One region of the Lactobacillus sp. ESL0261 genome, then DNA from elsewhere that is predicted to be linked to it. Evidence: predicted binding sites of a transcription regulator. Region 1 holds the regulator's gene; each other region holds the start of a gene.
What was found. Region 1 encodes LexA, which represses DNA repair genes until DNA is damaged. Its sites were predicted from a motif close to CNAACANNTGTTNG; they were not measured.
Positions count from the first base shown of each region.

Region 2: a site for LexA is predicted at 1,826-1,839, ahead of F5ESL0261_RS01600 (ABC transporter substrate binding protein). Genes of this name have one in related genera too.
Region 3: a site for LexA is predicted at 2,336-2,349, ahead of recA (recombinase RecA). Genes of this name have one in related genera too.

Region 1 is NZ_REHN01000008.1:61,597-65,889, forward strand. Features, by position in the region: gene F5ESL0261_RS05955 (ABC transporter ATP-binding protein) at 1-1,007, opposite strand, end outside; gene F5ESL0261_RS05960 (YneF family protein) at 1,079-1,294, opposite strand; gene F5ESL0261_RS05965 (DUF896 domain-containing protein) at 1,364-1,612, opposite strand; gene lexA (transcriptional repressor LexA) at 1,754-2,377, shown strand; gene F5ESL0261_RS05975 (MerR family transcriptional regulator) at 2,549-2,794, opposite strand; gene F5ESL0261_RS05980 (hypothetical protein) at 2,855-3,154, shown strand; partial or broken gene F5ESL0261_RS05985 (nucleoside phosphorylase) at 3,380-4,146, opposite strand; gene rplS (50S ribosomal protein L19) at 4,244-4,293, opposite strand, start outside.
Region 2 is NZ_REHN01000002.1:234,985-239,277, reverse strand. Features, by position in the region: gene F5ESL0261_RS01605 (sigma 54-interacting transcriptional regulator) at 1-1,523, opposite strand, end outside; gene F5ESL0261_RS01600 (ABC transporter substrate binding protein) at 2,029-2,952, shown strand; gene F5ESL0261_RS01595 (ABC transporter substrate-binding protein) at 3,429-4,293, shown strand, end outside.
Region 3 is NZ_REHN01000005.1:140,109-144,401, forward strand. Features, by position in the region: gene F5ESL0261_RS03240 (ABC transporter ATP-binding protein) at 1-48, shown strand, start outside; gene F5ESL0261_RS03245 (ABC transporter permease) at 51-674, shown strand; gene F5ESL0261_RS03250 (osmoprotectant ABC transporter substrate-binding protein) at 718-1,623, shown strand; gene F5ESL0261_RS03255 (ABC transporter permease) at 1,623-2,288, shown strand; gene recA (recombinase RecA) at 2,435-3,547, shown strand; gene rny (ribonuclease Y) at 3,683-4,293, shown strand, end outside.

The DNA of each region.
Region 1 (4,293 bases):
GCAATATCTTTGGCAGATAATTTTTGATCAGCATTTTTGTCAGTGATTTCAGATTTTTCTTCTAATAGTTTTTCAATACGATCGTAACTTGCGCTTCCACGCTCTAAAATATTAAAAAGATACCCAATCGCAAACATTGGCCAGACCATATTGCCGATATATGCTATAAATGAGACTAACTGGCCTATAGTGAGAGCTTTGTTAAAAACTAGCATTCCGCCATAAATAATAGTTATTGTATATGTCAAACCAATTAGAAATGTACCTAAAGGATCAAACATGGAATCCCATTTAAAAACTTTTTTATTGATTTTGATAGTATCGTCTATCATTTGATTGAAAGCAGCCGTATCTTCTTTTCCCTGTCCAAAAGTTTTCAAAACTTTTATACCAGAAACAGATTCTTGAGTTTTATTGTTTAATTTGGAAAAGGCTGCTTGAGATTTATCAAAAGCATCATGTAGTCTATCTCCTAATTTCCATGCCCCCCAAGCCAAAAAAGGCAAAGGCAAAAGAGCTACAAGTGTTAAACGCCAATCAACAAAAGCAATCATGGCCACCATAGTAGATACGCTCATTATGAGTGAATCTACTAAAGTTAAGACACCTTCACCTGCAACTTCCTGAACAGCCGAAACATCATTTGTGGCGTGAGCCATCAAATCACCAGTTCTGTGACGTTGATAAAAAGTGCGATCCATAGCCATGAAATGACGAAATAATTTTGATCTTAACTGCAGTTCCAGTTCAGCCGCTCCACCCCAAATTTGACTACGCCAAAAATAGCGGAAGCCATAGAGTAGCAAGGCCGCTAAAACGATAGCCATAATCAGTAGACCGTATTCCTGCCAACTAATATGTCCTTTATCCAATTGATCAGCCATTAGGCCTAAAATCCTCGGTGGCACCAAGTTCACAACTGAAGTCAGTGCCAAAAATGTAATACCAATTAGGTAACGCTTTTTTTCTTTTTTAAAAAACCAGCCTAATTTAAAAAATATACCCATTATTCACCTAAAAATTCAGTAAAAAAGCGGAGAGTCTATTCTCCGCCACACTATTTCAATCTAGTAAGTTTTTATTTTTGGTGCTTCATCATGTTCATCACTTGGTTTACCTTCTTAGCTGAAGGCTTTTGGCCCATTTGAGACATCATGGCAACAATCATATCTTCACTGATTGGCGGATTATCCTTAAAATATTTTTTCATATATGCTCTGGCACCATAAAAGCCTCCTACAAGTCCTAATATTAATGCTATAACAATCAGAAAAATCGCTAATCCTAAGTTCATAAAATAATCACCTCAATTTGTCCAATAGGTATATCTTACCTAAAAATACAGTAAAATTAAAGATCAAAGTTAATCTTTTCTTAAACCTTTTTTTCTTTGAGCTTTTTTCGCTATTTCAGAAGTAATTTCTTTGCCATTTTTATCAATTATCACTAAATTCTCTACATCTTGTTTAAAGCCTGCTCTAAAGTTCTTAATAAATTCCTGATGTAATTTTTTTCGTTCTATTTCCTCGTCTTCTGTTAGTCCAACAGATTCCTTTTTATGATATAGTTCATTTATTCGATTTATTAGTTTTTTCTCAAGATCTTCATTCATTTTTAGCACCTCTCTTAAAAAAGTCTACATTATTATTTATAATAAAAAAAGTTTAAAATTTTCAGAACGCTTGTTTGTACTATACCAAATTATCTGCTAGAATTAAAGGTATTAAAGACGTTTATAATACTGGAGATAACTATGACTACAAAACAAAACAACAAGCAGTTGCAAATTTTACGCTACATATATGAAACGGTTGAAGATAGGGGCTTTCCCCCAACTGTGCGAGAAATATGTCATGCTGTAGATTTATCTTCCACTTCTACTGTACACGGTCATTTATCAAGGCTTGAAAACAAGGGCTTAATAATAAAGGATGCTACAAAACCAAGAGCATTAGAAATAACCGATGAAGGAAAAAAAGCAATTGGTGTCCAACCAAAAGAAATTCCAGTTGTTGGTGACGTGACTGCTGGTCAACCTATTTTAGCTGTTGAAGATATAGAAGACTATTTCCCTTTGCCTCCTGATTTAGCAAATGATGCTGGCGATCTCTTTATGTTAAGAGTACATGGAGAAAGTATGATTAATGCTGGAATTTTAAACGGAGATAATGTAATTGTCCGCAAACAATCTTCAGCTATTAACGGTGAAATTGTAGTAGCAATGACAGATGAAAATGAAGCAACTGTAAAACGATTTTACAAGGAAAAAGGTCACTATCGTTTACAGCCTGAAAATGATACGATGGCACCGATTATATTGTCAAGCGTCCACATTTTAGGTAAAGTAGTAGGGCTATACCGCAACACTATTATTTAATATTTAACAAAAGAGCTTTATAGCATTATTGGGATAAACAAAAATTATTTTTTACGAGTTTCAATAATGCTTTTTTCTGCAAAGTTTCTTTTACTTCTGCCAATACTTTTTTCTGCATTTTTAATTTGTTTATTTTTGCAGATATAACGGCGATTTTATCCGTAATTAACTTTAAGTTTTGTGTACGTTGCTTTTCAGTACTACACGACTCATCGTGTAGTTTTTTATGTCCTTTATTTCTTGAAGCGAAAATCCTAAGTCTTGGAACTCTTTAATTGCTTCAAAAATATCAGTTTCGTTTTCAGTAAACCAATAGTTTCTTCCCTTACGACCAGGATTTAATAAGTTTAAATAGATATAATGTCTAACTGTATCAGGTGTAGTATTTTCCTTTTGAATAAATTCTTTCAAATACATAATTATCTCCTTGACATAGTGTCGACCCCAAATGCTTAAATTTTAGCAGGAGGTATAAAAATGTCATATCTAACAATCTGTTTAACTATTATATATGGTGTTCTCATGATTAGCGCCAGCTTTTCATCTTTTACTAGTTTGCCAATTTGGCTAATCATGATCAACGTCTTGTCCGCATTAGGCATTATTGCCGGAAGTTTTCTAAAAAAACAACTTTTAACTACTATATTTCTAGTAGCAGTTTTACTTACCGCTCTAGCAAATGGTATTTTTCTTTACGGACAAATCACTTGGTCTCACTGGCTTATTAGACTAATTTTGACTATTATTTTGATTTGCTTGAACTTTAAGTATTTTTAGATATTTATCTAGCAAAATTCCTATTAGCAGTCAAGCGTAACGTCTCAAAATACTGTCATAATGGCAAGAAATTGACTTTCCACAACTAATGCTTTAAATCAATTCACAATCTTTATATTGAAATTATACTTAAAAATGCTTTTTCTAAAGCCTTTATGTTATTTGTTTGTGAATAATAACGCTGTTTCACTTAGGTTCCACAGCAGTAATTTTTCACAAACTTGGTTAAATTTTACTAATGATATTGGCAGCTAAATTAATTGCTGCTTCATGAGCATCCCTACCCCAGCCTCTGTCATCATGATTTTCTAAATCTTTAAGTGAATCGGCTGTAAATAATATTTGTGCAAAATCTGCCTCTCTGAATTGTGCACACGCAGCCATTGCTGCACACTCCATCTCTACACAAGAGGCTCCCAACTCTTTAGCCTGCTTTACTTTCTTGACAGTTTCCCTAAAGAAGCCATCAGTTGTCCAGGTAGTTACTTCTTCAACCTTAAGACCTTCTTCTTTCAGCAATTTTTTGGTCTTAGTTAAAAACTCTGACTTTAAGTCAATATACGTTCCTGGTTTCATATAATGAAAGGATGTGCCCTCGTCTCTAATAGCTTTTGTAGGCACTAGAAAATAGTTCTCTGGTAAATCAACTAAGCAGCCTGCTGATCCGATTGCTAAAATTTGTTTAACACCATAGGTTATTAACCAATCTAATAGCTCTACAGCAGCTGCAGCACCTATCTTTGCCTGACAAAAAGTAATTTTTTGTCCGTCTAAATCAACCTCATAAATTGGAGTTTCTCCTTCGAAGCAGTCAAAGAATCCAAGCTTTTATGAGGATAACGAGCCAAAAAATCACTGATTACAGCAGGAGTTAAGAATGCAAACAGCAGCTTGGGCTGAAAATGAAAGTTATTAATTTCTTGTTCGTGATCTGGCTCTAAAACAGCCCTCGGATCAGGATCAAAAGTTAACAAAAATGGTTCTTTCATAATTCTCCTCCTCAATAAAAATATATTGCTAAAGATTTTAACATAAACAAAAAAGAGAATCATCCCTTTTGGAAATGATTCTCTTTCACTTAAGCGTGAATTAACGACGCTTTTCTGCAATTCTAGCAGACTTGCCGTGACGATCACGTA
Region 2 (4,293 bases), on a different contig from region 1:
GCTACCATTAAACCACGTAACTGAATATTTTCATCCACATGGTCACTTAACAACAATGCCAGGATTAAAGCTATGCTTTTATGACTTTCAGAATCTAAAACAGGTAATTTTTCATAAAATTTGCTGGCTACATGAAATGAACGAGGCAAATAATTCGTTATTACTTCTTTCAGCTTAGAGATATCACAATTGGGTTTAAAGTGACGCACATATAACAAATAAATAATCGGTTCTAAATAATCAGTTTTATTTAAACCATATTGTTTGACAATGATATTTTTAAAAAGGTATTGATGTTGAACATGTAAACCAGATTTTAATGACTCTTTATTAATAAATTTATTAACTGCCTGCACTCTTAACCGACATGTATTCAAGTTTTCATCAGTATAATTATCTTCAAGAATTTTTAGAGAATCAGTAATATCAGTTAATTTTTGTTCCAAACTAATCTGGGGTATAAAAGATTTCTTTTTATCTGGATCAACAATTATTTCTCCATAATCTTTAAATTCAGGTAAAGTTTCCAGTTCTAGATTTTTTAATTTAAGAGTAATGGTAGTGCTGTTATAACAATCATGATAGGCTGCAGCACATGAAACTTTAATGGTATTTTTAAGATACCCAATATTTCCAGTATGATTTAGTTGTAAAAGTGTTGATACCACATCTTTATCTACAAAAATTTTTTTATTAATTTTATGAGCTTCACTCATAAATAATGTATCAATTAGCTCCAATCGTTCGTCAACGGGTCGATCAATATAATCAGGTAAATTTATTCTGACGGGAATCCGTCGTAAAAAGGTTGTTAAAAGAACATTTTCAGGCATTTCGGTCGTTGCCATAATCAGTCTGACTTTTGACTTTTGCGGATGTACATTATCTCCCATTTTATAAAATTGCCCGGAGTCAATAAAACTAAAAAGCTTTTCCTGATTTTCACTACTGAGACGATGCACTTCATCCAAAAATAAATAACCGCCATTTGCCTCTTTCAGCAAACCATCTTTAGCAGTATCGGCGCCAGTAAATGCACCTTGAACATAGCCAAAAAGCATACTGGAAATAAGTTCAGGATTGTTGGCATAATTAGCACAATTTAAAACTATATAAGGTGCTTTAGTAGCAATAACACCAATTTCTTTAGAATAAGAATATAATTTACGAGCTAAAAAGCTTTTTCCTACTCCTGACTTGCCTGTAATTAAAACATTTAATCCATCAGGAGGATAAGCTGCTGCAGCACTTAACTGTTCAATTGCTTTTTTCAGTGAACCGTCACTACCAATTACACTCTCAAAAGACGCATGTTTAATTGGATTTTTAGCCTCAACTTTAGACCACTTAACCGGTCGTTCAGCAATTTTTTGTATTTTCTTGTCTTTAACTAATTGGTTAAGATAATGACTAACTACTGATCTAGATAAACTTAACCTTTGGGCGAGACCCTTCGTGTCAATTGTTGTACCATCTGGTAATAATTCAATTTCTTTTAATACACGCTCTTTAGCTATACTCATTTCTTTTAACTACCCCTACTTTCATTATCTGTATTATAACCATTAATCAGAGCGCTTTCTATTTATCATCACTACCATATAAATTAGATTTTAAAGAGTTTATCTTTAGCCATCCATTTTTAACATTAACAATAAAATTAAATTAAGCCTTGACTTTAATTTCTTATTTTTTTATAATTCGGTTATTGAAGTTAGAGGTAAGGGTAATGATTCAATTTAGTCAAAAAGAAAATCAACTAAATAATCGTTATTATCTTAGCTACTATAGATAAGAGTTTGGGTTCATCTAGGTGGATTCAAACTAAACACAAGTTTGAATTTATCTATGATGGCTAAGACTCTTTTAGTTTGGTTAGCCACATAGCTTTCTAAGTGGCTGACCACATTCAATCGTTTTTGGCAATAAAAATTTTTGTGTACCCGCTTAGAAATAAGTGGGTATTTTTTATGGAGGCAGAAAATGCATTTCAAGAAATTGATCACAGGAATTAGTATTGTCGGATTAATGGCACTGGGAGGGTGCAGCAGCAAAAAAGCCAGCAAGGCGCCTGATGTTAAACATGTTGGTGTCTTACAAGTAGTGCAGCACCCCTCTTTAGATAAGGCATACAAAGGTTTTAAAAAGGGACTAAAAGAAAGTGGTTTTGTTGAAGGTAAAAATCTTAAAATTGACTACCAGAATGCGCAAAACAATCAAGACAATCTGAAAAGTATGAGTGAAAAACTGGTTAATGAAAAATCAGATTTGATTTTGGGCATTGCCACTCCAGCTGCACAGAGCGTTGCTAATGCGACCCAAAAAATACCAACTGTTGTTACTGCTGTAACTGACTTGAAAGCAGCCAAGTTAGTTGATTCAGATGCTAAACCTGGCAGAAACATTACGGGAACAACAGACATGGTTTCAATTAAAAGACAAATTAAATTATTGCTATCAATCGTACCCAAGGCAAAAACTGTAGGCATTATGTACAATGCCGGTGAGTCAAACTCTAAAATACAGGCCGATTTAGCTACGGCGGCACTGAAAAAAGCAGGAGTGAAAGTTTTGATTAAAACTGCAAACACAACTAATGATGTTCAGCAAGTAACTGAAACGCTTGCCTCTAAAGTTGACGGTATATTCGTTCCTACTGACAATACTTTCGATTCAGCTGCTTCTGTAGTTGGAAAAGTAGTCAAAGAAAAGAAAGTTCCCCTGGTAGCAAGTTCCGTTGATCAAGTTAGAACAGGTGGTTTGGCCTCAATCGGAATTGATTACGAATTATTAGGAGAACAAACTGGTAAAATGGCGGCCAAGATTTTATCTGGTAAAGCCAAGCCAGCTAACATGCCGGTTGAAAGAGCACATGATATGAAATTAGTTGTTAACAAGAGTATGGCTAAAGCACTGGGAATTGATCCTAAATCAATTAAAGCACCCAAATAATTTTAAATTGATATAAAAAGGCCACTGAACAGTGAAATAAAAAGCAAAAGTGAAAAGCTTTGTTGCTTATTTCAAATGGGTGACCTTTTTATTTAGCCTTTGCTTTAAGTGATCATAATTATTATTATTTTTACAAGCTAAATTTATTATTTCTTGACTTTTTCTTCTTTATTTTTTATAATCTTCTCATTAAGGTTGGAGGTAAAGTTTTATGAAATATAATTTAATACGAGTCTCACAACTGAATAACCGTTATTACTTTAGCTATTTTAGATAAGGTTTGGGTTCATCTAGATGAATTCAAACCAGACTCAAGTTTTGAATTTATCTATGATGGCTAAAGTCCTTTAATTGCGGTTAGCCACATAACTTTCTAAGTGGCTAATCACAAATGATTATTACTAATAATTCTTGTATATCCACTTAGAAATAAGTGGATATTTTTTTACGGTCAGCAGTATTACGGAGGAACGAAAATGCGAATCAAGAAAATTATTATGGGAATGGCTTTAACTAGTCTGTTGCTGCTTAGTGGCTGCAGTAACAAGAAATCAGGCAGTACAGCAACTGTCAAACATGTGGGTATACTGCAGGTAGTACAGCATCCCTCATTAGATGAGGCTAACAAAGGTTTCAAAGAAGGCTTGAAAGAGAATGGCTACGTTGAAGGCAAGAATCTAAAAATTGATTATCAAAATGCCCAAAATAGCCAAGACAATCTGAAAAGTATGAGTGAAAAACTAGTCAATGAAAAATCAGATTTAATTTTAGGAATTGCCACACCGGCAGCGCAAAGCGTAGCTAATGCAACCCAAGATATTCCTATTGTAGTAACTGCAGTGACTGATCTAAAAGCTGCTAAATTAGTAAATTCAGATGCAAAACCTGGCAGAAATGTTACTGGAACTACTGACATGGTTTCAATTGATAAACAAATAAAATTGTTATTATCAATAGTGCCTAAGGCTAAAACAATTGGCATTATGTACAATGCGGGCGAAGCCAATTCTAAAATTCAAGCTGATCTAGCCATCAAGGCATTGAAAAAAGCTGGCGTTAAAGTTTTAGTTAAAACAGCTAATACCACTAACGACGTTCAACAAGTAACAGAAACCTTAGCTGGTAAAGTACAAGGAATTTACGTACCAACAGACAATACATTTGCTTCTGCTTCTTCAATTATTGGTAAGGTTGTTAAGGAAAAGAAGATCCCACTAGTAGCTGGTTCAACTGACCAAGTTAAAACTGGCGGCTTGGCTTCTATTGGAATAGATTATGAGGCACTTGGTAAACAAACCGGTAAAATGGCCGCTAAGATTTTAGATGGTAAAGCTAAACCTA
Region 3 (4,293 bases), on a different contig from region 1:
GGCGATAAAAGTCACCTGCAAGGTTCTTCAGAAAAAGAGGCGAAATAATAATGTCAGCCTTTTTTGCACAACACGGTTCAGAGTTATTAGTAAAAACTTGGCAACAAATATATATTTCTGCTATTTCTTTAGGACTGGGAATACTAGTTGCAGTTCCACTGAGCGTTATATTAATGAAATTTAAGCGAATTGCTAAAGTGGTAATAGCAATAGCCAGTATGTTACAAACTATACCTGCTTTGGCTCTTCTAGCAATTATGATACCATTTTTTGGTGTTGGTAAAGTACCAGCAATTATAGCTCTTTTTCTTTATAGTTTAATGCCAATTTTACGTAACACATACGTAGGACTAACTGATGTTAATCAAGATACAATTGATTCTGCACGCGGGTTAGGCATGACTAATATGCAGCTTATTTTAAAAGTTGATATTCCTTTAGCCATGCCAGTAATTATGGCAGGAATTAGACTTTCTGCTATTTATGTAATTGCTTGGGCAACTCTGGCTTCGTATATCGGAGCTGGCGGCTTAGGAGACTTTATTTTTAACGGGCTAAGTCTCTACCAAACGGATCTCATTTTTGGAGGAACAATTCCTGTAATCATTTTGGCTCTTCTTACAGATTACCTATTGGGCAAGCTGGAACGTAAGCTGACTCCAAAAGGAATATAAGGAGGCGTTCATCGTGAAAAAGTATTTAAAAAAAATATTGTTAATGATAACAACCTTGCTGGTAATGCTTACTACTAGTGCTTGTGGTCTACCGGGACTTTCTGATAGTCAGGGCAGTGAAAAAAACATTAGAATTACGGCACTAACAACGACTGAATCTCAAATTATGGCTAATATTGTTGCTCAATTAATTGAGCACGAAACTTCATACAAGACATCAATTGTTAATAATTTGGGATCTGCACCTATGCAACACCAGGCATTGTATCGTCATGATGCTGATATACAAGCAGCCGCGTATGATGGTGGCGAGTTAACAGCAAATTTGCTCTTACCTGCAATTAAAGATTCCAAGAAGGCAAATGATACAGTTCGCAGAGAAGTAAAAAAGAGATGGGATCAAACTTATTTGCATACCTATGGTTTTGCTAATAATTATGCCTTTATGGTTAGAGCAAAAGATCAAAAGAAATATCATCTTTATAAAATTTCAGATTTAAAGAAAGTTAAAGACAAATTTTCTTTTGGTGTAGCATCGGAGTGGGTTAATGCCCCAGGAGTAGGTTATCCGGCTTTTCAAACAGCATATGGAATGACTTTTTCTAAAGCCCATCCTATGAACATAGGTTTAGTATATTCTGCTTTGAATAGTGGAAAAATGGATGTCATTTTGGGCTATTCAACAGATGGTCGAATTGACAGCTATAATTTACATCTTCTCAAAGATGATAAGCATTTCTTTCCACCATATAATTGTGGGATGTTAATCAATAATTATTTGTTGCGCGAGCATCCTGAATTAAAGCCGATACTGAAACGGTTAGTTGGCAATGTGAGTGTTCATGATATTCGTAAAATGAATTTCCAAGTTGATGATAAATTGCTTGAGCCGGCTATTGTTGCACATCAATTTTTAGTAAAGCATAATTACTTTAGGGGGGAGAAATAATGTCTCATTTATCATTGTGGCAGCAGTTTATTTATTATTATGCCCATAATGGCAGTTACGTATTGGAACAATTTAATCGTACTTTTCTCATTTCAATATATGGGGTATTATTTGCTGCAATTATAGGAATTCCAGTAGGAATTTTTATCTCCCGGAATGGTCATTTAGGTGACTTTGTTGTTGAAATTGCCAACTTTATTCAAACTATTCCATCTTTGGCTCTGTTGTCCATTGTAATGATTGGTCTGGGTTTAGGTGTTATGACTGTTATTGTAACTGTTACACTTTATTCACTTTTACCTATTATAAAAAATACATATACTGGTATGAGTAATGTTAATAAAAATGTTATTGATTCTGGTAAAGGTATGGGTATGACAAAGTTTCAGCTGCTTTACATGGTTCGTCTGCCTTTATCGATGTCAGTTATCATAGCAGGTTTAAAAAACGCTTTAGTAATAGCTATTGGTATTACATCAATTGGCTCATTTGTTGGTGCTGGCGGGTTAGGTGATATTATTATCCGTGGCACTAATGCTACAAACGGCAGTGCAATTATACTGGCTGGTGCTCTTCCTACAGCATTAATGGCAATTTTAGCAGATGTCATTTTGAACTTCTTGCAAAAAATTTTAGAACCAAAAGGATTAAAAAAGGCAAACTAAAAAAGTTTTGCTGGTTTTTGCGTAATTATTATTGTGAATAAAATTAATAAACATTTGTTCGCCTTTTTTCTTGCAAATATACACTAAAGCAAAGTATAATTATTACGTATTAAAATGATGAAACTATTTATAGGAGGACAAGAGTCTTGGCCAAAGATGAAAAACAAGCTGCATTGGAAAATGCGCTTAAGAAAATTGAAAAGAATTTTGGTAAAGGCGCCGTTATGCGTATGGGCGATAAAGCTGACACCAAAATTTCAACTGTTCCTTCAGGTTCGCTTGCTCTTGATGCGGCCTTAGGAGTTGGCGGCTATCCCCGTGGTAGAATTGTAGAAATTTACGGACCAGAGTCTTCTGGTAAGACGACAGTAGCTTTACATGCGGTCGCTGAAGTGCAAAAAAGAGGCGGCACCGCTGCTTATATTGATGCTGAAAATGCGATGGATCCTGCTTATGCAGAAGCACTAGGTGTTGATGTTGATTCATTAATTTTATCCCAGCCTAACACTGGTGAAGAGGGATTGCAGATCGCGGATACACTGATTACGAGTGGTGCGATTGACATTTTAGTAGTTGATTCAGTTGCAGCACTTGTACCTCAAGCTGAAATTGACGGCGAGATGGGTGACAGTCACGTTGGACTGCAAGCACGTTTAATGAGTCAAGCATTGCGTAAACTTTCAGGTAATATTAATAAGACTAAAACTATAGCAATTTTTATTAATCAAATACGTGAAAAAGTTGGGATCATGTTTGGTAATCCTGAAACTACGCCAGGTGGTCGTGCACTTAAGTTTTACGCAACTATTCGACTTGAAATTAGAAGAGCAGAAAAAATTAAACAAACTGGTGGTGAAATCACTGGTAACCGCGTAAAGATCAAAGTTGTTAAGAATAAGGTTGCACCACCTTTTAAAGTTGCCGAAGTTGATATGATGTATGGTAAAGGCATCTCGCAAAGCGGTGAACTTCTAGATATGGCCGCTGACAAGGACATTATTGCTAAAGCTGGTTCCTGGTATTCATATCATGATGAGCGGATTGGACAAGGCCGTGAAAATGCGAAAAAGTATCTTGAAGATCATCCTGATGTTTATGATGATGTTCAGAAACAAGTTCGTCAGGCTTTTGGTATTGATGAGGAATCCGTAGCTGAAAGAGAAGATCCGGAAAAAATAAAAGAGAAAAAAGCCAAGAAAGTTGCAAGCAAAGAAAAGGAAGCTTCTGATAAAAAAGAAGCTGACAGCAAAAGCAGCTAACTATGAGGAAATAGACCTCGACCTGTGAAAACTGGTTGAGGTTTTTTTCATGACGTTTGACATAATCCCCGTGGTTCTTTATCATTAATATTGTGTGAATAATCTAAAAAAATAAAAAAGGCGATAGAAATCATGATGAGTAAATTTTTGATTCCCGTCGCGATTGCTATTATTTCAATTATAGTAGGCACAGTTGCAGGATACGCTACACGTAAAAAAATTTGGGAGAAGAAAGCCCAAAATGCCCAAAACGATGCCGATCATATTTTAACCGAAGCAAAAGCACGAGTCGACGCTGCTAAGGCTGAAGTCAATGCACAAAAGCAGGCAGCTGACGCTATAAAACAAAGTGCGCAAAACACTAAAAAGGAAAAAATTCTTGAAGCTCAAGAACAAATTCAAGATTATCGACAAAAAGTTGAAGATGAATTAAACGACAAACGTGATACAATAGCACGCGATCAAAATCGCTTAACACAACGAGAGGATACTCTTGATCATAAAAACTCTTTGCTAAAAGAAAGAGAGGAAGATTTAGCTAAAAAAGATGAACAGCTGGAACAAAAGCAAACTGAATTAACCACTAAATTGCAAAAGGCTGATGAATTGGTCGAACAGACTACACAAAAACTCTATGAAGTTGCTCATTTAGACAAGGAGCAGGCGAAAAAGCTCGTCTTAAATCAATTGGCAGACCAATTGGTTAAAGAACGAGCAGAAATGATTAGTAATAGTAATGCAGAAGT